Regions from separate parts of the Pedobacter sp. AC212 genome, predicted to be linked through region 2. Evidence: riboswitches for the same ligand, from Rfam matches in the RefSeq annotation. Region 2 holds a riboswitch; the other holds the start of a gene.
The links. A riboswitch is a leader RNA that binds a small molecule or an ion and turns the genes downstream of it on or off. The one in region 2 is predicted to bind fluoride.
Positions count from the first base shown of each region.

Region 1: another riboswitch for fluoride. It lies ahead of ACZZZC_RS21035 (phosphatase PAP2 family protein); the one in region 2 lies ahead of ACZZZC_RS23260 (voltage-gated chloride channel family protein).

Region 1 covers NZ_OZ409870.1:4,901,201-4,913,393, forward strand. The annotation lists gene ACZZZC_RS21030 (four-helix bundle copper-binding protein) at 1,400-1,636, opposite strand; fluoride riboswitch at 1,966-2,034, shown strand; gene ACZZZC_RS21035 (phosphatase PAP2 family protein) at 2,077-2,631, shown strand; gene ACZZZC_RS21040 (EamA family transporter) at 2,636-3,049, shown strand; gene eno (phosphopyruvate hydratase) at 3,108-4,388, shown strand; gene ACZZZC_RS21050 (voltage-gated chloride channel family protein) at 4,407-5,699, shown strand; gene ACZZZC_RS21055 (YidH family protein) at 5,860-6,249, opposite strand; gene ACZZZC_RS21060 (hypothetical protein) at 6,290-6,796, opposite strand; gene ACZZZC_RS21065 (LysR family transcriptional regulator) at 6,789-7,688, opposite strand; gene ACZZZC_RS21070 (c-type cytochrome) at 7,833-8,918, shown strand; gene ACZZZC_RS21075 (DsrE family protein) at 8,938-9,393, shown strand; gene ACZZZC_RS21080 (molybdate ABC transporter substrate-binding protein) at 9,413-10,333, shown strand; gene ACZZZC_RS21085 (substrate-binding domain-containing protein) at 10,345-11,094, shown strand; gene ACZZZC_RS21090 (YeiH family protein) at 11,212-12,193, shown strand, end outside.
Region 2 covers NZ_OZ409870.1:5,367,044-5,379,236, reverse strand. The annotation lists gene ACZZZC_RS23270 (NAD-dependent epimerase/dehydratase family protein) at 1-786, shown strand, start outside; gene ACZZZC_RS23265 (HAD-IB family phosphatase) at 786-2,087, shown strand; gene ACZZZC_RS23260 (voltage-gated chloride channel family protein) at 2,165-3,454, opposite strand; fluoride riboswitch at 3,472-3,533, opposite strand; gene ACZZZC_RS23255 (tryptophan 2,3-dioxygenase family protein) at 3,597-4,562, shown strand; gene ACZZZC_RS23250 (branched-chain amino acid aminotransferase) at 4,709-5,773, shown strand; gene ACZZZC_RS23245 (DUF4920 domain-containing protein) at 5,868-6,332, opposite strand; gene radA (DNA repair protein RadA) at 6,674-8,050, opposite strand; gene ACZZZC_RS23235 (Rne/Rng family ribonuclease) at 8,166-9,716, opposite strand; gene ACZZZC_RS23230 (tetratricopeptide repeat protein) at 9,998-10,876, opposite strand; gene ACZZZC_RS23225 (HU family DNA-binding protein) at 10,887-11,189, opposite strand; gene mutY (A/G-specific adenine glycosylase) at 11,357-12,193, shown strand, end outside.

The DNA of each region.
Region 1 (12,193 bases), 470 kb from region 2:
TTGGAAATATAAATTGGGACTGATCCGGCAATCCTGTATCTGATCTCAAGAAAATACCTGTTTAGGTTAGAGGCTAAAAGCGAAAGCCCCAAAAATAAGATGACGCCGATAAGAAAAGCTTCCAAAACAGGAAGCACGGTTTTCTTGCGTTCATCAAGGATACACTTAAATTGTCTGGTAATTTTTGAATCCTTTCCAAGCGGAGAAAAGCTACCTTTGTACTGCGCAGCTGATTTTATTCCCCGGGCGGACTCTAAAAGGGAGAGGTTGGATAAAAAAAAGATATTGCCCAAAGAGATAATCAGGTACAGCAAGACGACTCCAATTATAGAGCAATTTGGTACCTGCTTAACTTTCAAACCCTTCAAATTTAACAACCTAAATATATAGGCGCTAAAATCTGCATTAATCTAAAAAGATGAGAGGATAAACCGCAACAAAACCGTTACAAAATATCAACAAATATTAGGTTACGATATTTCTCACCCTACTTTCGATTGTCATCGAATAATTTCTTTTTCCTATACTGTCCCTCCATCTTGTTGTTCAAAACTTTATCAAAATTAACCACAGCTTCACAATGCTCAAAAAGGGTCGAACTTCCGCGGGTTGACCCTACTAAGTGGCAATATGAGGCATCTAAAAAGTATGCCTCTTATTTTTTAAACATTAAGAACTTGAAAATAAGTCACTTACAATAGATTAAATTGAATTTTTCGGTTCGAACTTTTTAGAATTTTCCCTAAAATTAAGATATACCGCAACTATTTATAAAACACCAATTGTCTAGACATCAGTGTTGAACTCCATAAACTGCTATCTAATTAGCCAAATAAGCATGTGGATTAGTTTCAATTGCGAACATCGATCAGCTTGAATATTATTCAATTATAGGATAAACGGGGGGAAATCCGTTTGGTCTAAATTTTTTTACAATTATGCGCAAATGCCATGTAGCTTGCATTTAATTTAGAAGGTACATACCCTCGGTTTAACAACGTGATTGATTTAACACCGCCATTGAAATGAAATTTGTATTTTTTGTTTTTTGAAATAATTTGATGAAGCGGGAATTGAAAGTTCATGCATTATTTAATGCATTCCTCAACTCGCATCTAGCCTTCATTTTCATAGAATTCGAATTATCAAGTACTCATCATCAAAAACTGAAATTCTTATTTGAATAATGGAATGAGTTTATGAGAATCATATCCTAAAAAACCCATTTTTTTAAGGCTAGAGAAAGGACATACCAAGAACAACCTCAAACCTTGGTAAATATCAAATAATGAGGGAATAATGAAAATAAAATGAATGGAATAAATTTGCCTATTTATAAAAATGAAAGGGCAACTAGAATGCTGCCCTTAATCAATTAATGCTCACGGTGATTGGCATCTTAAGCAGCTACTCCTGTCATTCTTCTGCATTCTTCCGCACAAGCCTTACAAGCATCTGCACATTCCTGACAATGCTGGGTATGATGATTACTACACTCATCTCCGCATTGCTGGCAAATATCTGCGCAAATACGGCAAATGTCTTGAGCAAAAGAGCTACCCATACTCATCAATTGAGCGGCAGAGTAGCAGATGGCTGCACATTGCATATCAAGCTCAATACACCGCGCCATCATTTTCACGTCTTCTTCCTGAGTGCATGAACTTGCACAATGATTGCAAATTGAAGCACACTTTAAGCATGCATCAATACAGTTTTTCCATTCATGGTATCCCATAACTTTAATTTTTTAGGGTTATAAAAAAAATTCCTATATAGATAACATGGTTATTTCCAGGCGGTTTCATTTTGTTTAAGAAAAGCTTTAATCCCGTGATATGATGCTTGTTTAAACGGTAGAAGAATAAGAAACTGGTTCTCGTATTCAAATAAGGAGGAATAGTGATAAATTAAATTCTCAACACCTACTTTAAGATTTTGCACATCATTTTATTAGTATTATATTTGCAATACGGAAATGGTGTCCTTCCGATTCAACCGCTTTTTTCAAAAGCTGATGGCGCCTACAATAGAAATTCCAGCAGGTAATAAAATCTGCCGGTCAAAGTATTGTAGGTGAAAAAATTAAAAATAAATTCTCAACTCTTATTGCTGGCAGCTATCTTAATTGCGCTTGTCTTACTTTGTCTGTCTGCCAAAGTGAGATCAGTGTTAGCAATGGTCCTGCCGGTTGAAACTGAATGGTTCTTGTGGATAAATCAGCACCATAATGCATTCTGGGATACGATCATGTACTGGGCCAGTGATAAGCGTTTTTGGCTTCCTTTTTATGCCTTCATTATTTATTGCCTCTTCCAGAATTTCTGCAAAAAAATTTGGCAGGTTCTTATTACCATTGCGCTACTAGTTGCTAGTGCAGATCAGATTGCTTTAGGACTGATTAAAAACACCGTTAAGCGTCTACGCCCTTCCCATGAACCGAATCTAACTACGATCATTCATTTAAGTAAAGCAGGTGCGGGTGGGATGTATGGATGGCCATCCGCTCTTTCATCACCTATCTTCAAAAGCATTCTTTCCGCTGGTTCGGCATTTACCGGATCATTGCCGGAGCAACGGTTCTTGTACTCATTTACTTTGGAATTATTCAATAACGGAAAATTAACATAAAACTATGTGGTGGATCTACGCGCTATTATCAGCTTTCTTTGCTTCCCTTACGGCCATCTTTGCAAAAGTCGGCGTAACCAATGTCAATTCTGATTTGGCTACTGCCATACGAACGGTGGTAATACTGATTGTAGCCTGGGGGATCGTAATGGCCAGAGGCGAACTTAAAGGAATTACGGAACTGTCAAAGCATAACCTGCTATTTCTTTTTTTATCTGGCCTTGCCACCGGCTTGTCCTGGATATTCTACTACAAGGCTTTGCAGATCGGGAAAGTGTCCCAGGTCGCCCCTGTTGATAAGTTGAGTGTTGCCCTAACTATTATACTTGCAATGGTGTTCCTGAAAGAAGCTCTTACCCTGAAAGTATTCTTTGGTGCCCTGCTGATCATTGGGGGAACACTGGTTTTGATCTTTTGAGAAACTCAATTATTTGTAAGCAACCGAAATACTAAAAATCAATATAAAACAAAAAACTATGAAATTAACTAAAATTCATGCCCGTGAAATTTTGGATTCCAGGGGCAATCCGACAGTAGAAGTAGAAGTCACTCTTAACGGAACAACAGCAAGGGGTATTTCTCCATCCGGGGCAAGTACGGGTGAAAAAGAAGCCGTAGAGCTTAGAGATGGTGATCCAGAGCGCTATAATGGTAAAGGCGTGGAAAAAGCAGTAAAAGGGATTAACGTCGAAGTCGGCAAATCAGTCACCGGCTTATCCTTTGAGGGTCAGCAGGCCTTCGATGATCATATAATTGGTCTGGATGGAACCGAGAATAAATCAAGGCTCGGCGCAAATGCGATGCTTGCGGCCTCAATCGCCTTCGCCCGGGCTTCGGCCGTTGCAAAAGGGATTCCCTTGTATAGGCAGCTAGTGGAAAGGGAAGGTTACGTAATGCCCGTACCGTGCATGAATGTCATTAATGGGGGAAGGCATTCTGATAACAACATCGATTTTCAGGAATTTATGATTGCCCCTCATAACGCCCCCTCGTTTAAGGAAAGTATCCGTATGGGCGAAGCTGTTTTTCATTCCCTGAGAAGTCTGCTAAAAGCGAAAGGCTATTATACCGGAGTTGGTGACGAAGGTGGGTTTGCGCCAAATCTGAGTTCTAATGAGGAAGCCGTCCAAATCATCATGGAAGCGATACATATTGCCGGTTTTGCTCCAGGCAAGGATATTTCCCTTTGTCTTGACCCAGCGACCAGCGAAATGTGGAATAATGGAAAATATGAATTTTATAAAAGTTCTAAAGAACGGATCACAACAGATGAAATGATTGGCTTTTGGGAAGGATGGTTAAAAGAGTACCCAATTATCCTGTTGGAAGACGGGTTGGGCGAAAACGATTGGGAGGGATGGAAAAAGCTGACCAGCCTTTTGGGAGACAAAGTGGAATTGGTTGGAGATGATATATTCTGCACCAACCCGAGTATTATCCAGCAGGGAATCGACCAGGGCATTGCAAACAGCGTACTGATTAAATTGAACCAGATCGGTACAGTTTCCGAAACGCTAAAGGCCGTAGAACTAGCCCAAAAAAACGGTTACAATTGCTTTATTTCTCACCGCAGTGGTGAAACTGAAGACACGACAATTGCGGATCTGGTTGTCGCTACCGGTGCGGGGCACATCAAAACAGGAAGTGGCTGCCGCTCTGAAAGGGTATCTAAATTTAACCAGTTGCTTCGGATAGAAGAAGAACTTGGTGATAGGGCATCATTTGCAGGAATCAATACTTTTTATAAAAAATTATAAATCAGCCGCTAACCTACAATGAAACATAATAAATTTTTATTTGAACACCTTTCGGTTTTTAAATATGCGGTTCGATGGACGCTGCTTATACTTCCTGTTGCCATTGCAATAGGAAGTATGGTTGCCTTGTTCCTTTGGCTGCTAGGCTGGGCCATTCACTTTCGCTTTCAGCATACCTGTCTCATTTTTCTGCTACCTTTAGCAGGTATTGTGATCCACCTGATTTATCAGTCAGTTGGTAGGTCCTCAGAAAAAGGAAATAACCTGATCATGGATGAAATCCATAGGCCGGGTGGTGGAGTGCCCAGGCAGATGGCGCCAGTAATCTTAATAACTACAGTGATTACCCATTTGTTTGGCGGATCGGCTGGAAGAGAGGGAACCGCGGTACAAATCGGAGGAAGCATCGCAGGAATGTTTAGCCGCTGGTTTAAGCTAAATGAGGTAGACACCAAGATGCTCCTTACCGCGGGAATTGCAGCCGGGTTTGGGGCGGTGTTCGGAACACCGCTCACCGGTGCCATATTTGCAATGGAAGTTCTGGCCATTGGAAGAATAGAGTACAAGGCTTTACTTCCCGCATTAATTGCCAGCGTGCTTGGTGATCTTACTGTCTCTGCCTGGGGCATCCATCATACCGCTTATCACATCGATCTCATAGAGAAAAGTGCCTACTTTCTATCTGAATACCTGCCGGTAAACCTACTCCTGCTTAGTAAGGTTATTCTAGCATCCACATTGTTTGGTCTGGCCAGCTACCTGTTTGCTGTAATGGTGCATGAGATCAAGGCCTTTTTTTCTAAAGTATGTAAGATCCAGTGGCTTATTCCTGTTATCGGTGGTCTGATTATTATAGGCTTGACTTACGCCATCGGGAAACCGGATTACTTAAGTTTGGGCGTGGATAGCGAATACCAAGGAGCCGTTACAATTCCCTCTGCTTTTCAGCCTGGTGGAGCAGATACTTGGAGCTGGTTATGGAAGACCATTTACACAACTTTAACATTAGGAACTGGATTTAAAGGTGGTGAGGTAACGCCTTTGTTTTATATTGGCGCAACATTAGGCAATGCACTTTCGACCTTATTAAATGCTCCAGTTAGTTTGTTTGCTGCCCTTGGATTTATTGCTGTTTTTGCTGGTGCAACGAATACACCCCTTGCCTGTACGATTATGGGTATAGAACTTTTTGGTAGTGAATACACCATGTTTTTTGCGGTAGCCTGTTTTACAGCCTATTTTTTCAGTGGCCATTCAGGTATATATTCTTCACAGCGTATTGCGGTACCCAAAATATTTACGGGAACATAAAATATTGACTTATCCTGTTCCTGTGGATTATCATAAAGAGGTGAAATTTTTATAAGATCCTTGACCAATGCAATCAGCAATTTATATCAAAAAACAACGCTATATCGACCGCTTTCCTTCCTCTCTTTTCTAAAGCATCAAGTACAGATGATTTAACTGCCTATGTTGTTTTAATAAGGTAGAGCAGTAAAAGTATACTAGCTATGAAAACTAAAGCGGTTAAAACTTTAACAAAAAGTGTTGAATGGTAATACACCCCCTGATTCAATTGTTCTTTCGTTGAATTATATCTTAAGTAAGAACAAATGATAGTAATTGCTCCCAGGGCAACTAGAAAAATCCCGATAATGCGGGAATCTCCGGTTTGGTGCAGGGGCACTTTACTCCCCAGTGCGGCACTGATCTGCTTGATAAATAGCGAGAATTTCATCACCACGAAGCCAAATCCCATGATACCAATACTGGTTCTGATCCAGGCCAAAAATGTTCTTTCATTAGCCAAATGGTCTCCTGCATGCTGTTTGGTGTTTTCCTGATCTTGAATTTTCATCTTGTTCTGTATCGGTATATTACAGCAATATATTTGCATGTTATGTCAATATCGATGCCAGTTTGGAGATGATAACCCTGGTATCCCGGATGCAAGTAAGCCTGTTTGATTCAGTGCCGGCAGGATAGCAGGTAACTGCAATTTCTTCGATAAACGATAAGCCTGATAGGTCAATAGATTCTTTAACCTCTTGTTCAATGCTTTTCATTAGGATCATGATTAATCGGGGTTGATATGTTCTGATTTTATGAGCTAATTGCTCTATTCCCCCCTGCCTCTGGTTTTTTCTGATTTTAACTGACGATTTATCAATAGGTGTACAAGTTAGATGTTCCAAAAAGCATCCCGTGCCTTTAAAGAACTGCAAAAAATCTTCTACAGATTTAAAATCGCCAAATACCTCACTAAATGCAAGATAAATTGTTCGAAACAGATTAGTATTTCCCAGGTAAAAATGTTTATCGTCACCTCCAGGAGCTTCAGAAACAAAGAGCAGCAGCACTTTAGCTGGCTGATATTGCCTCGAAATTTCGGTAACACTATACATTATAGTTGTAGCTTTTAGCGAAGCGCATAAATAGTTCCGCCAGAGCGTCCTGCTGACCATGAAGCTGAATGAAATGAAACGGCCTTTCGATAACCATATCCTTGATATCTATGATGCGGCATTCATTATTCTTGAGCTCTTTCAATATGGAGTGGATAGATAAAAAAGCCAGGCATTTGCTGTGAATCAAATAGGATTTAATGCTTTCGGTACTACCTAACTGCATTTCTATATTTAAGTCCCCCACCTTTATCTGGTGTGCTTTTAAAGCATATGCAATAACATCTAGTGTACCAGAACCAGGTTCACGAAGTAATAAATCATAATCCTTCAACTCATTCGGTTTGATCATTTCCTTTTTCATGGCATAATTGTGACCAGAACACACCAGCACCAGCTCGTCTTTTAGATATTGTTCGTATTTAATCTGTGGGTTCCGGGAGATGCCTTCAATGATTCCAAAATCTATTTCCTTAGCAATCAAACGCTGCTCTACATCTTCTGTGTTTCCGGTAACCAGTTGAATTTGTATATCCTTAAACTTATTGTGAAACTGTGCCAATACAGGTGGAATGATATATTGTGCCACAGTACTGCTGGCACCAATCCTCAATATTCCTTTATGCTGTTTAGTAAGTAGATTCATATCATATTCCAGTTCCCGGTAAGTTCCAAAAATCTGTTCTGCGTAATGCAACAATAATTCGCCGGCTGGGGTGAGGCTGATTTTTTTGTTTCCACTGCGTTCAAATAATGACATTTTGAACTCCTGCTCTAATTCTTTAATGTGTTTGGTTACAGCAGGCTGACTGATAAATAACTCTGCCGAGGCCTTTGTAAAATTCAGCCTTTTAGCGACAGCATAAAATACTTGCAAACGGAAATCTATCATACACGGTTTTAGTAGATAACCTAAGATACAAACAATTTGTTTCAACGGGTACTGACATCATAACCTTACGTTATCATCAATAACTTTTTATGCTTTTTCTGATGAGTAGAATAAATGCACATTTGTAACAGAAAAATATTGGTTATGAATAAGGAATCAACAGAAAAAGAAATCAGACAAGCACTTATATATACAGCCAGGACAACGGCTATCATTGCGTTTCTATTTGTTGCTTGTGGAACCATTTTCATCTGCACTTTATTTTTTAATGGGCAGCCAGATGTAGTGACAGCAAAAACCAAACAGGATGTGGAAACCGGTATAGCTGCTGTTAACGTCAAAAGCCAGGTTGTACCTGCTGATGCCTGGAAAGCGCCTGATGAAAATACGATTCCGGCGGACACCAAGTACGGCCAGATGATCAGGTATGGCAAAGAATTAATAGCACATACGAGCAAATATTTTGGGCCAAATGGATCCATAGCCCGTATTACAAATGGTATGAATTGTCAGAATTGTCACCTCGAGGGTGGAACCAAACTGTTCGGAAATAATTATGCTGGTTTTATTTCCAGTTTTCCTAAAATGAGTGGCAGATCAGGAAAGGTTGAACCTGCATCGGCACGTATTGCAGAGTGCTTCAATCGAAGTCTTGCAGGCAAAGTACCAGACGAATCTAGTAAAGAGATACAGGCAATGCTGGCTTATATGAAATGGCTTGGAACAGGTGTAAAAAAAGGGGAGAAAGTGTTTGGAACGGGAACCGAAAAATTAAAATTCCTGGATAGGGCAGCGAATGTCAAACATGGAGCGATTTTATATACCAGTAAATGTCAAAGTTGTCATGGTGCAAATGGTGAGGGAATACTCGATGAAGACAAACTAACTTATGTTTATCCGCCATTATGGGGCAAACACAGCTACAATGATGGCGCAGGGATGTATAGACTCAGTAACTTTGCGGGGTTCGTAAAGAACAATATGCCATATGGTGCCAGATATGGAGATGCGCAGTTAAGTGATGAGGAGGCCTGGGATCTCGCTGCTTTTGTGAACTCACAGCCAAGACCACATAAAGATCAGGGAAAAGATTACCCTGATTTGTTAAAAAAACCTTTTGATGCGCCATACGGACCATATGCCGACAAATTTTCTGAAAATCAACATAAGTATGGTCCATTTGCACCAATTGTAACCTCCGAAAAACAAGTAAAACTAACAACTAAATAAATCATCAAAATCTAAAATCATGAAAAAAATAACCTTAATCTGTACATTATTTTTGCTGATCGCAGCAACCTCGGCCACTTTTGCCCAAGCTACACCTGCTAATTTTACAGGGGCAAAAGCCACCCTGAAAAATTATAAGGCACTGTATGTAATCAATAACGGTGATGAGAAAAAGATTGCAGGAACACTTCGAAACCTAAAAAATGCACTCGACGATCCCAGGTTAAAAGGGAAAATCAATGCAGAACTTATTGCCTTTGGAGATGGCGTAGCTGTTTACCAGAAGAACGGATCTTTTGAAAAAACATTGTTAGAACTGCAATCCAGAGGAGTAATTCTTGCACAATGTGAAAATACCGTCAGAGAAAGGAAAATCGAAAAAAATACCTTATTTGATTTTATCAGTTATGTACCCAGCGGCAATGGTGAAATCATCATCCGTCAATATCAGGGATGGGCAGTTGTACATCCTTAAACCAAATAATTAGAAAATCATGAAATATATAAATCACACCTTTTTAGCCACAGTTGCATTTTTATTGCTTTGTGGAAATGTTAAGGCCCAGGATCATCGCTTTGATCCGCCCTGGAATACTCCACCTGAAAGTAAAGTTCAGTTCACAGTACCTGGAGTAGACAATGTGCCTGATCTTTTTGGAGACATTAATGATCCCCAACTGGTGGTTTTCTTTGCCGGTAACCAGTTTATGTGCATTGACGAATTAATTGCAGCCTTTAAAAAGTCATATCCACATTATCAGCGGGTATTTGCCGAAACGCTTCCCCCAGGCATTTTAGCCCAACAAATAAAAACCGGTAGCATTGTGGTGGGCAACATGAGAATTACCTTAAAGCCGGATGTTTATACAGCTGGTAAGAACCGGATAGACATGACCCCTGAATGGTTTAGCAAAACGACTTTATATGCTAGAAACAGGTTGGCAATCATGGTCCAAAAGGGAAATCCGAAGGCATTGAAGTCACTCAAAGATTTAGCAAATAAAGAGCTGAGGATCAGTATGCCCAATCCAGAGAATGAAGGGATCGGTAAACGTATTGAAGAAGCCTATGTGAAAGCTGGAGGGGAAACATTAAAATCTACCATCATGGAAGATAAAGTTAAAGATAAGACTACTTATCTTACCATGATCCATCATCGCCAATCACCAATGAGGATCCTATACAACGAAAGTGACGCCGCTCCAGTATGGTATACTGAGGCCTACTATCAGAAAATGATTGGCCATCCTGTTGAGCTCATTGAAATTCCTGAAAAAGAGAATATCCATGCGCAATATATAGCGGGACAGTTAAAAGATGCGCCACATCCGGCCGCTGCAAAAGATTTTATGGATTTTTTGATCAGTCCGCAGGCTGCTGCCATCTACAAAAAGTTTGGTTTTGATTTACCTTAAACATAAACACAATGAAAAATATATTTTTAACCATATTGTCAGTCGTTGCTGTAGTGACCATTGGGAATGCACAAATCCCAAACGATACTTTATATGTCTATGGTCCCGGTGGGCCGCTCGGACCGATCAATGAATGTGCGAAGGTTTTTGGAAAGCAGCATGATATCGTAATTAAAGTCACTGCCGGGCCAGATAATGAATGGATGCCGGATGCAATGAAACATGCAGATCTGTTCTTTGGAGGAGCAGAATACATGCTTTCAAAATTCATGTCTGACCACCCAAACATGATAGTGGCGAACTCTCGGACAGAGTTATATAAACGTGCGGCAGCGATCCTGGTACGGCCCGGCAATCCTAAAAACATCAAAAATCTGGGCGATCTCTGTAAACCAGGTGTGAAAATTCTTGATGTGAATGGGGCTGGGCAAATGGGGCTTTGGGAAGATTTGGCAGGTCGACAAGATCTGATTGCAAACATACAGCAGCGTATAGCAGGTACATTTGCAAATTCGGCATTGGGTATTGCTGCATGGAAAAATGATCCTCAATATGATGCCTGGATAACATTTGGCTCCTGGCATAACCGTTTACCAGACCTCACCTCAATGGTTAGGATTCCTGTTACACAAACAGTCTATAGAGGTACACCTGTAGTGAGGGGTAGCACTGGTACGCATAAGTCGGAAACTGAGGATTTTATCAAGTTTATGCAATCCGATAAAGGACATCTCATTTTCAAAAAATGGGGTTGGGAATAAATAATGTCTAAAAACTTATCTTCTATAACATGAAGTTATGGAAGATAAGTTTTAATGATTTGATCGGGGTTTATTAGTTATGGATCTTTGAATTAGAAAATAAAGACAATCAAAATTATGACACAAATCAAAGACAATTCAAATTCTTCTAAAATAAAGGCGGGTAACCTGCTAAACTTAAATTTAAACACCCGTAAAATTATCTTCATCCTGGCAGTTTTGCTGTGCCTCTTTCCATTTATGTCGCCTCCTTTAGCCTTATTGCTAGGATTAGTATTGGCGCAACTAATGGAACATCCCTATCTGCATTTAAATCACAAGGCCACAAACCTGCTGCTAAAAATTTCTGTTGTCGGGCTAGGATTTGGAATGAATGTATTCAGTGCAATGAAAGCAGGAAAAGAAGGCGTACTGTTTACCGTAGTTTCTATTTTCGGAGTGCTTATCATTGGTTTTATCCTGGGAAAAGTATTTAAAATAGAACGTAAAACATCTTTTTTGATATCAGCTGGAACGGCGATCTGTGGTGGAAGTGCTATTGCTGCATTGTCGCCTGTAATGAACGCAGAAGAAAAACAGATCTCCGTTGCAATGGGTACTGTTTTTATACTCAACTCGGTGGCCTTATTTCTTTTCCCCGCTATCGGACATGCGCTTAACTTGTCACAGTCACAATTTGGTATGTGGTGTGCCATTGCTATTCACGATACCAGTTCTGTTGTTGGGGCAGCCAGTAAATATGGTGAACAAGCACTACAGATAGCCACAACTGTTAAGTTAGCCAGAGCACTATGGATTGTTCCCGTAGCGTTTGGTACATCTTTCCTGTTCAAAAGCAACAATAGCAAAGTTAGTATACCCTATTTTATAGGGCTATTTATCCTGGCAATGATCGCCAACACCTACTTACCTTTTATTAAGCCTTTTGCGCCCTACTTTGTAGCATTAGCAAAAGCAGGCTTAACTTTAACCTTGTTCCTGATAGGAAGCGGACTCTCATTTACTATCTTGAAAGCAGTGGGGATAATGCCACTGTTACAAGGCGTAATTTTATGGATAGTAATTTCAAGTGCTGCATTATGGGCAGTTATATCTTTGG
Region 2 (12,193 bases):
GAAGAAGCCTTTGAAAAAGTAACTCATGTTTATCACTGTGCGGCTTTTGTATCTTTAAGTGCTAAACATAAAAAACAATTGTTCCATGTCAATATCGATGGAACTTCAAACATTGTAAATCTCTGTGCCGAAAATAATTGCAGGCTTTTACATGTGAGCTCAGTTGCTGCTTTAGGAATAGCAAAAAGAGGGAATAAAATTTCTGAAAAGGACTTTTGGGAATATGATTCGAAGGCACATGCTTACGGGCTATCGAAGTATGAAAGCGAGATGGAAGTGTGGCGTGGAATTAACGAAGGCCTCGATGCCATAATCGTAAACCCATCAGTAATTATTGGGAAAAATGCAGGTTTCGAAGGGAGCGGAGCCATCTTTAAATTAGTAAAAGACGGATTTCCTTTTTATACAAACGGCGCCTCTGGTTTTGTTGATGTAGAAGATGTAGTGAAAGCGATGATTTTGTTGATGGATGCTGAAGTTTCAGGAGAGCGCTATATTTTATCATCTGAAGATATTCATTACAAAGATTTATTTACACAGATAGCAATAGGTTTTGGAGTAAAGCCGCCTACAAAGGAAGCAAAAGCATGGATGCTTGGTGTAGCCTGGAGAGCATTGAAATTCACATCCTTATTCACCAGAAATGAACCATCAATAACTAAAGACACTGCCAAAAGTAGTATCACTTTAAGTTATTACAATAATAATAAAGTGATTGAGCAAACCGGAATCGTTTTTAAACCGCTTGCTCAAAGTATAACAGAAATTACCCAACACTTAAAATAATGCCCAAACAAAAAGCATATTACATTATCGATTTCGACAGTACTTTTACCCAGGTAGAAGCACTTGATGAACTCGCTAGAATCTCTTTAAGGAACCACCCAGACAAAGAGGCAATTTTCCAGAAGATTGAAGACTACACCAATTTAGCCATGGAAGGCAAGCTTTCATTTTCAGAAAGTTTAGCGCAACGGGTGAAATTGCTGGAGGCAAATGAAGATCATTTGAAACAACTGATTAAACACTTAAAAAAGAAAGTTTCTACCTCATTTTCGCGTAACGCAGAATTTTTCAAGAAACATGCTGATGATGTTTTAATCGTTTCTGGCGGATTTAAAGAATTTATTACTCCTGTGGTGAGCCAGTATCACATTAAAAAAGAAAATATTTATGCCAATACTTTTGTAACCACTGGCGATGGAAAAATTATAGATTACGATCACGCAAACCCTTTAAGTGAAGAAGGCGGGAAAGTAAAGTTATTGCAACATTTAAAGTTAGAAGGGGAACTTTTCGGTATTGGCGATGGTTATTCAGATTTTCAGCTGCGGGAAAGTGGGCTGATCAATAAGTTTTTCGCTTTTACAGAAAATATTGCCCGTGAAAGCATTGTTGCCAAAGCCGATCACGTAACGCCAAGTTTTGACGAATTCCTCTATGTGAATGATTTGCCAAGAGCAATTTCATACCCCAAAAATAGGATTCTTTGTTTGGTTATTGGCGATGTTGATCCACTAACACTTTCTATACTCAAGAATGACGGCTTGTCCATCAGGCATAAAACTTCTTTCGAAGAAAAATATGTTAAAGATGTCGGCATTATTGTTCTGGCAGATGGCGAAAAGATTGATAAGGAGCAACTAAAAAACGCTGCTAAACTTAAAACAATTGGTTATTTAGGAAGCGCAAAGAATAAAATCGACTTTGATGTTTGCACTAAACAAGGAATTGTAGTTTTCGATGATCCGAAAAACAATCCCCGTAATATCGATTTTATTCCAAAACGAGTAGCTGATTTTATGAATACCGGCGCTACCTATTTGAGTGCCAATTTCCCGAATTTGCAGTTGCCGAAAATCGATAAATCGCACCGGTTAATTCATATCCATAAAAACGTTCCAGGCATTATGGCCAAAATTAATACCGTGTTCGCCAAACATGATATCAACATTGTAAGCCAGTTTTTAATGACAAACCCAGAAATTGGATATGCAATTACCGATATCAATGCTGAATACGATAAACAATTATTTAAATCACTCAAAAAGATTGAGCACACTATAAAATTTAGGGTATTATATTAATTCAACGATTTGACCTTTATCAATGGATTTAAGTTTTGACAACTTTGCTAGTACTTAAGAAAGAAAGTTGTCAAAGCTTACCTTAAAAACTGATGTCTCTTTAACAACAAATGTTTTGGGCTACCAATAGCTTGCGAACGATAGATGCCAGTATGCCCGGAAAATAGATAGGCCACAACGCAAGCAAGAGCAATGTATATTCCAGATGCTACACCAAACAATTCTACGCCCATAAAAATACAAGCCAATGGTGTATTTGCTGCGCCAGAGAAGACGGCGACGAAACCTATTCCAGCTAATAATCCGATAGGTAATGGAATAAAAACACTCAAGAAACTACCCAATGTTGCGCCAATGAAAAATAATGGGGTTACTTCTCCACCTTTAAAGCCACAACCTAAGGTTAATGCCGTTAAAAAAAGTTTGATGGCAAACGTATAATAAGGCTCCTGTTGCGTAAATGATTCAGAAATTACAGGAATTCCTAATCCTATATATCTTGTTGTACCCAAGAAATAGATAATGACAATTAAAGTCAACCCACCAAATACTGGCCTTAAAGGCGGATACTTTATTTTACTGAACAAGTTAGAAAAGCCATGGTTTAAGGCGGAGAAAGATCTGGCCACTAAGCCAAAAACAATTCCAACACCCAACGATAGTAACAGATTAATGGCATCCATTTGTGGCACAACACCAATGGAATAATGAGTGTGGCCAACGCCCCAAACTTTGCATGCATAATCGGCAATTATAGCGGCTAAAAACGAAGGCAAAATTGCAGTGTACATTAAACTACCTACCACGAAAACCTCTAAGCCGAAAATTGCACCTGCTAATGGCGTCCCGAATACCGACGCAAAGCCAGCACTAATTCCGCAGATGAGAATAATTTTTCTGTCGCGTGGCTTTAACTTAAATAGCTTGGTAAACTGATCGGCAAAAGCACCTCCAATTTGTACAGCAGTTCCTTCTCTTCCTGCCGATCCTCCAAATAAATGAGTAATAATCGTTCCGGCAAAAATTAATGGCGCCATAATTAATGGAATTACCTTTTTGGGTGACTGTAATTCTTCAATTAAAAGATTGTTTCCTTTAACAACATCCTTGCCCCAATAATGATATACTAAGCCAATTAAAAAACCTGCAACTGGTAAAAATGAAATGATCCAAAGGTGGCTTTCTCTGTAATTTGTTGCCCAATTTAAGGTTACTAAAAATAAGGCAGATGCAGAGCCAACTATTGCACCAATTAGCGCTGCTATTAAAAGCCATTTTAAAGTGCTCAATAATACTACTCCGAAATCCTTTTTAATAAAAGAATTGATAGACAGAAGGAATCCTTCTGTTGGTTTTTTAACAGGCATTAGAATTCAATTTAAATAAAATTGTAGGAGTCATCAGCCTGTTTGGCGGTTTTGGCGGTACCCCATCGCCATTGTTCAAATGTATAAATTTTAGCAATTTCTTCCAAAATCTTTAACACCTTTGTAAAGCTAACTTAGAATAATGGATTTTACACCCGAAATAAAAGATAAACTTCATCAGCTACAAGAAAAATATACAGCCATGGGGCAGGATATGGCTTCTTATCTAGATGGGTTGCTCTATGCCGATTTTCTAACCTACTGGGATTACATCCATTTGGATACGCTGCTAAGTTTACAAAGTCCAAAAACGCCGTTTCCTGATGAAGAGATTTTCATCATGTACCACCAAATTACTGAGTTATATTTTAAGCTGACCTTGCATGAATGCAGGCAAATTGCTGAACATGAAAATTTAACTGTCGAATTTTTTACTGCTCGTGTTAAAAGAATTAATGCTTATTTTAATGCATTGACTACTTCTTTCGAGGTGATGGTGGATGGCATGGAGAAAGAACAATTTTTGAAGTTCAGAATGTCATTATTACCTGCTAGCGGTTTTCAATCCGGGCAATATCGGATGATTGAGATTTGTGCAACTGATTTTATTCGTTTGGTTGATAAAAGTAAACGCGAAGAATTAAGCACCGCTACTATCGAAGAACAGTTCGAACATGTTTATTGGAAGTTTGGTGCTACAGAGTTGTCATCGGGTAAGCAAACTTTAACATTAAAGCAATTTATTAAAAAATATGCCGCTCAGTTTTTACAGCTGGCTAAAGATAGATCACTTACAAATTTCTCGGCTTTGTATCATCAGCTGGCAGCAAATGGTGCTGATGTTTCTGCGCTTGCAGAAGAATTGCGTAAGCTCGATTTATATGTCAATGTAGAGTGGCCATTGTCGCACTATAAATCAGCAGTGCGTTATTTAGAAAAAGATCCGATTGATGTAGCCGCAACCGGCGGTACCAACTGGCAGAAATATTTGCCTCCGCGTTTTCAAAAACGAATTTTTTATCCTTTTTTATGGAGTGATGAACAAATGGGAGAATGGGGCAAAGGCTGGGTGCTTAGTGTACTCAAAACACTCAAAAACAAAGATTAATATCAGAAAATACTATTAAAAAAGCTCGTTTTTTGCTAATTTGCGTCAATTAGAAAATGATAGATGGAGTGAGTGATAGAATGAGTGAATTTGCGATCCGCAAATCATTCAATCATTCAAAATTCTCTCATCCCAAAATTTAAATTATGACCGAGACATTAGATATAAAAATCACCAAAGCTGATCAAACTCGTTTGACAGTTACAGATTTTTCTCAATTACCATTCGGTAAAGTTTTTACCGACCACATGTTTACCGCCGATTACGAAGATGGCGAATGGAAAAATTTACAAATTATTCCTTACGGACCTATTCCAATGAGTCCTGCAATTTCTGCCCTTCATTATGGCCAGGCGATTTTTGAGGGTTTGAAAGCTTATCGCCAACCCGATGGAAAAATTAGTGTATTCCGTGCCGACAAAAACTTTGAGCGTTTTAATAAATCTGCAGCGAGAATGTCTATGGCTACTATTCCTGAAGAAATTTTTATGCAGGGATTAGCAGCCTTAATTAATGTTGATGAGAAATGGGTTCCAAATCAGGAAGATTATGCGCTTTATATTCGTCCGGTTATGTTTGCTACCGATCCTTATTTAGGCGTGAGAGCATCAGATACTTACAAGTTTGCCTTATTAACAACGCCTACGGGCCCTTATTATAGTTCTGCTTTAAAAGTTAAAATTGAGACGGAATTTACCCGTGCGGATGAAGGTGGAGTTGGATTTGCAAAAACTGCTGGAAATTATGCCCGCTCACTTTATCCTTTTGAGCAAGCCAAAAAAGAAGGGTTTGATCAATTAATCTGGACAGATTCGGTAACTCACGAATATATTGAAGAAGCAGGCACTGCAAATTTGATTTTTGTAATCAATGGAAAGTTAGTTACACCTTCCATTCGTAGTACCGTATTGGATGGCGTTACACGCGATACAATTATTAAATTGGCTAAAGATGCAGGCATTGAAGTTGAAGAGCGTAGAGTATCAGTTGCAGAAGTGATTGAAGGCATTAAAAATGGTACCTTAACTGAAGCTTTTGCTGCAGGTACCGCCGCTACTGTTACTCATGTTGGTGTAATTGGTTATAAAGACGAAACTTACCAATTATCAGATCCATCAACAAGGCATATTTCTAATGGAATAGCTAAGAAGTTAAATGATATTCGGTATGGCTTAGCGCCAGATGAATTTGGTTGGAACTGGGTATTATAAATCTAATTAAGCATAAAAAAAGCCTCGAAAATTTAAATTTTCGAGGCTTTTTTGTTAAGCTTGATCTTTAATCTTTGCTCCTTAATCTTTATTCTTATTTATCTAAGATTACAACACCTTTAGCCTCAAAAGCTAATTCCTTTTTAGGGTCAGTAATTTTAGCAACTTCTTCCGGCGATTTTTTAGCATCTTCAGCATAGTGACGTAGCGTTTCTACCGAAATGGTTTGCTTTTTTGCTATACCATCCAGAACAACATTTTTGCCAACAATATCCATCGGCATGAAGAATGCATAATCTTTAAAGGTTACCCTCATCGGATCGCCGTTTGGCATTTGCAAAGTCATCCAACATCCTTTTTTCTTACAAACATCAACAACTTTACCTTCAATCTTCATGTCGGCAGTTTTTTTGTCTCCCATGGCAGCTTCCATTTTAGCCGCTGGTTTCACATCGCCAGGCTTAACTTCTTCGCCAAATTTCTGACCTGTATATGCAGTTTGTGCAAAGCCGATTGCTGCAAATAAGCAGAAGCCAAGACTTAAAATGATCTTTTTCATTATTTTAATTTTTAAGATTTGTTGCAGTTTCCTATCTGAACCAAAGTTATTTAAAATTTTTCTCAATAGCGAAAGCAAAAAAAATCCTCGTTAGCTCTCACTAACGAGGAAAATCATCCCTATTGTTATAGATCACATCCCATGATGTACAACATACTACCTTAGGCAAATGTTAATCCAAAGTGCCGATGTATAAATAGGTATTCCTTATCATGTTGATAATCAAATATTTAATGACTTTTGAGGCGCTGTGCCAGAAAAATGTCAACTGTGGAAATGGGTAAACAACTCAACTATCTAAATAATTTTGTAGAAAATATTCCCCAACAATTCCAGTTCATTTAGCCGAATATCATTCCAAAAACTTCCTCAATTTTGCTTACTGCCTTAATTTCCAGGTTATATTTAGCAATGTCAATACCTTTTAAATTGTATTTAGAAATATAAATTGTTTCAAAGCCCAATTTATCTGCTTCTGCTATTCGTTGTTCTATTCTATTTACCGCTCTTATTTCACCAGATAAACCAACCTCAGCGGCAAAACAGTTTTTAGATGATATTGGAATATCCTGTTGTGATGAAATGATGGCGATTAAAACTGCCAAATCGATTGCAGGATCTTCAACCCTAATTCCGCCAGCGATATTTAAGAATACATCTTGCGTACTCAGCCTAAAACCACAACGTTTTTCAAGTACAGCTAAGAGCATGTTCATCCTCTTGGTGTCAAAGCCAGTTGCAGATCTTTGCGGGGTTCCGTACGCGGCAGCACTCACCAGCGCTTGGGTTTCTATCAACATTGGTCTGGCACCTTCTAACATTGCAGATACGGCAATTCCACTAAGCTCTTCATCTCGTTGCGATAGAAGAATTTCTGATGGATTGGAAACCTCTCTCAAACCACTTCCTTGCATTTCGTAAATTCCGAGTTCAGCTGCGGCTCCAAAACGATTTTTGATCGAACGTAAGATGCGGTAAACATGATGCCTGTCGCCCTCAAATTGCAATACGGTATCAACCATGTGTTCGAGTATTTTTGGTCCGGCAATGGCACCATCTTTCGTAATATGGCCGATTAAAAATACGGGAACGCCAGTTTCCTTCGCGAAGCGTAAAAGCTCTGCAGTACATTCTCTCACTTGCGATACACTTCCTGGAGTAGAATCAATGTGAGAAGAATGCAGGGTTTGGATGGAGTCTACCACTAAAATTTCTGGCTCCAAAATTTCTATTTGTTTAAAAATATTTTGGGTAGATGTTTCTGTTAGGATATAGCAATCAGCAGACGGACTTTCTTGAATTCTTTCTGCCCGCATTTTTATTTGTTGCTCACTTTCCTCTCCAGAAATATAGAGTATTTTTTTGCCTTTCAGGTTCAGTGCCAATTGCAGCATCAGAGTAGATTTCCCTATTCCAGGTTCTCCCCCGATAAGCACCAATGAACCTTCTACCAAACCACCGCCTAAAACGCGGTCAAGTTCCTTATCACCAGTTGCAATTCTTCTTTCAATGGATGATTCAATCTCATCAACTTTGCTGGGTTTACTCAATTTTCTTGAGCTGGTTTCGGTTTTCCAGGTGGGTACTGATGTTGTATTTTTTTCGATAACTTCTTCTACAAAGGTATTCCATTGGTTGCATGAAGGGCATTTACCCAACCATTTCGCCGATTCGTAGCCGCAGCTCTGACAGAAGTATGCTGTTTTAGTTTTTGCCAAGTGATTTTTGATTTTAGATTTACGAATTTAAGTGTTAAAGCCCGCAAAAGCTAAATCACTTTTAAACAAAAAAGCCTGAACTTTTAAAGTTCAGGCTTTGATTAAATGTTTTGAGTTATAATTTTATCTCTTCATCTTTTGATGAGATAAAGTGGAATTCGTTTAGATAATACGATGATTGAGCTTTTACTTTGATCCACTGGCCATATTTAAAGAACCAACGTCGCTGTAAATTAAAAATCCCTTTCGTTATATATGCTTCTATGTAAGGATGAACGCAAAGGGTTACGCCTTTTTCATTCTGTTCACGTAAAATATAATTTAGGTTATTTTCAATATCATCCATTAAAACGATACTCGCCTTAATTTCTCCAGTACCTCCACAGGCTGGACATTTTTCTACCGTAACAATATTCATCTCCGGACGAACACGTTGTCTGGTGATTTGAACCAAACCAAATTTACTTGGAGGTAAAATGGTGTGTTTCGCTCTATCCAATAACATCAGCTCACGCAAATAATCGAATAGCATTTTACGGTTTGTAGGCTTGTGCATATCGATAAAATCGATTACCACAATGCCGCCCATATCACGCAAGCGCAATTGACGGGCAATTTCTTTAGCCGCCTCTTTGTTTACCTGTAAAGCATTTTCCTCTTGATTTTCTTTACTGGCAGTACGGTTTCCACTGTTCACATCTATTACGTGAAGTGCTTCGGTATGTTCTACAACTAAGTAGGCTCCACCCGGTAGGTTTACTGTTTTTCCGAAAGCATTTTTAATTTGCTTTTCTATCCCAAAGTGATCGAACATAGGTTCTTTCTGCTTATAAAGCTTCACGATTTTTTCCATTTCTGGAGAAATATCATGTACATAAGAACGAATATCGTCGAAAAGCTCTGGTGTGCTTACGTAAACGTTTGTAAAATCAGGATTCAGAATATCACGAATTAACGTAGAAGATCTGTCCATTTCGCCCCAAACTCGCTTTGAGGGCTCTGTTGAAGGTACCTTTTTTATAAAGTTTTCCCATTTAGCAATCAAATCCAAAAGATCTTTTTGCATTTCGGCAACTCCACGGCCTTCAGAAACGGTTCTGATAATTACCCCAAAATTTTGAGGCTTAATACTCTCGATAATCTTTTTTAAACGATTACGTTCGGTATTACTTTTAATTTTTTTTGATACAGATATGGTATTGGAGAATGGCACCAGTACCACATACCTGCCGGCAATCGAAATGTCGGAACTCAAACGCGGTCCTTTAGTAGAAATTGGCTCTTTTGCAATTTGTACCGGAAGGAGCATGTTTTTAGAAAGCACATCAGAAATTTTGCCTGCCTTGTTTATATCGGCTTCTAGCTTTAAATTATCTAATAATGTGCCTGTAACCGAGCCATTACGCTTGATCTTAGTTAGCTTAATTAAAGATTGCACCTGAGGGCCCAAATCAAAATAATGCAAGAAAGCATCTTTTTCATAACCCACATCTACGAAAGCAGCATTCAGGCCGGGCATAATTTTTTTAATGCGGCCCAAATAAATATCGCCTACGGCGTAGTTATTATTGATTTGTTCTTTGTGAAGCTCAACAAGTTGTTTGTCTTCAATCAACGCTATGGTAACTCCGGCAGGAGTCGAATTGATAATTAATTCTTTTACCAACAGCTACAGATTTAAGGCTTTCGCCTATTAACAAATGGATAGTAAACGTGAAAGAAACTTTGATTTAGCCTTGATCATGAGAAAAAAATCACATAAATACTTTAAACCTCACAGTTTACACTATGAGGTTTAAAGGGCTTGATCAAAATAAGAAACTATTTTTTCTTATGTCTGTTTTTTCTTAAACGTTTTTTACGTTTGTGGGTAGCCATTTTATGTCTTTTTCTTTTTTTACCGCTTGGCATAGTTTTAAGTTTTAAATGTTTTTATTAATCCGTTAATTAATTTTTATTCTTTAGTTCAGCCACTTTCTTATCAATGAATGATGATAGAGTTGGGTTAGCTGCTAATTTTTTGCTGTCTAAGTAAGCATCAACTGCTTCTTTGTTTCTGCCTAAATTTTCTAAGGCTGTACCTAAGTAAAAGTAAGCTTCAGGTGTTGGTGATGTTGCAATAACCGTTTTAAAACGTGGTATCGCTTTATCAAACTGACCTGATTTAATAGAAAAGATTCCTAAGTTCATATTGGCCTTAACATTTTTAGGCTCTTTAGCAACCACTTCAAGCAGCATTGCAATACCTTGCATTGGTGCGCCCAAACCGTTTACTATTGTAACACCTAAACCTGTTTTTGCTTCTATATTCGTAGAATCTGTTTCTAATGCTTTTTTGTAAGATATATTGGCCTTTTGCAGTAATGCTGGTTGTGCCAAGCTATCTTGTGTACTTTCAAAAGCCTTTATAAATTTATTTCCTGCTGCTAACCACGTTTTAGTTGATGGTTCGCCTTGTGCAACAACTTCTAAATAAAGTGCTGATGGTGTGATTTGCTCAACATCATCCCATTTCTGAGCCAATTGTTTTGCGAAATCAAGTTTCTCTGTTCCTTTAGCGCCTTTGTAACTGTTTTCTAATGCGGTAATATCAGTAGCTAAATTTTTGTTTAGTACATTCTTTGCAGCTGTAGAAGAAGTTTCGATGCTAAGTGCAGATGAAGTAGAAGAACTTTCTGCTCCAGCCATCTGGCCGCTTGCAGGCATTTTTCCGTTCTCTTCAGTTGGTTTAACTAAACCTTTAATGTCTCTGGTAAATAAAAAAGCAACAAGCAATAAAACTGCTCCAATAATGATGATTTGTTTTGATCTTATGCTGCTATTCATAAATTAAGACTTAGGCTTCTACACTAATTTTTTTCGAGTTGCTTTTCACTTTATCAACAAAAACTTTTGCTGGTTTAAAGCTAGGTACAAAGTGTTCTGGGATAATTATTGCAGTGTTTTTAGAGATGTTTCTAGCAGTTTTTTGCGCTCTCTTTTTAACAACAAAGCTTCCGAAGCCTCTTACATAAACATTTTCACCGCCAATCATACTCGTTTTGATAACCTTGAAAAATGCCTCAACTGTTTCCTGTACATCAACCTTCTCAATTCCGGTTTTTGTTGATATTTCTGAAATAATATCTGCCTTAGTCATATTTACTTATTTATATATATTGTGTTTTATATTACTACTGTTTTGGGGTTGCAAAAGTATTGCTTTTTAATGAGATAGGGAAATAAAAGATGATTTTTTTATCAGTTAAGTTATCACTCGATTGCAAGTTTTTTTTTTAACCGATAATTACACCGTAATTTGCAGTAATGACATTCCAAAATGAATTGATAAATTGGTATCAATCAAACAAAAGAGATTTGCCTTGGCGGCATACAAAAGATGCCTATACCATCTGGTTATCAGAGATTATACTACAGCAAACCCGTGTTGAACAAGGCTTACCATATTTCAATAAATTCTTAGAAAACTTCCCAACTGTCCAAGACTTTGCAGCTGCTACAGAAACAAAAGTTTTGAAGCTTTGGCAAGGATTAGGTTACTACTCCAGAGGGAGAAACATGCATGCAAGTGCGCAAATTGTAGTCAATAATTTCAATGGAATCTTCCCAAGCCTGCATGATGACCTATTAAAGTTAAAAGGGATTGGTGAGTACACGGCAGCAGCAATCTCCTCATTTTCATCTGGAGAAGCAAGGGCAGTTGTTGATGGAAATGTATTTAGGGTACTTGCCCGGTATTTTGGCATCAGTACAGCGATTAATTCTCCGGCAGGGAAGAAGACATTTTTTGCTTTGGCCAATGAGTTATTGTATCAGGAAGATCCTGCTTTGTACAACCAGGCCATTATGGAATTTGGGGCAATACAATGCAAGCCGAAATCTCCAAATTGTAATGTTTGCCCATTAAATCAAAGTTGCTATGCGCTAAAAAATAACCTGGTTAATGCTTTACCTGTTAAAATTAAAAAGGCGACCCAAAAACATCGTTTTTTAGAGTATTTTATTTGCCAATCAAATGATAAGATTTTGGTCAGAGAACGTCAGGCTGGTGATATATGGCAGCATTTGTATGATTTTCCCAGCATCGACATGGAGGAGCAGATCCCTTGGACAGACATTTCTTTCGAAGAAAAACTAAAATCT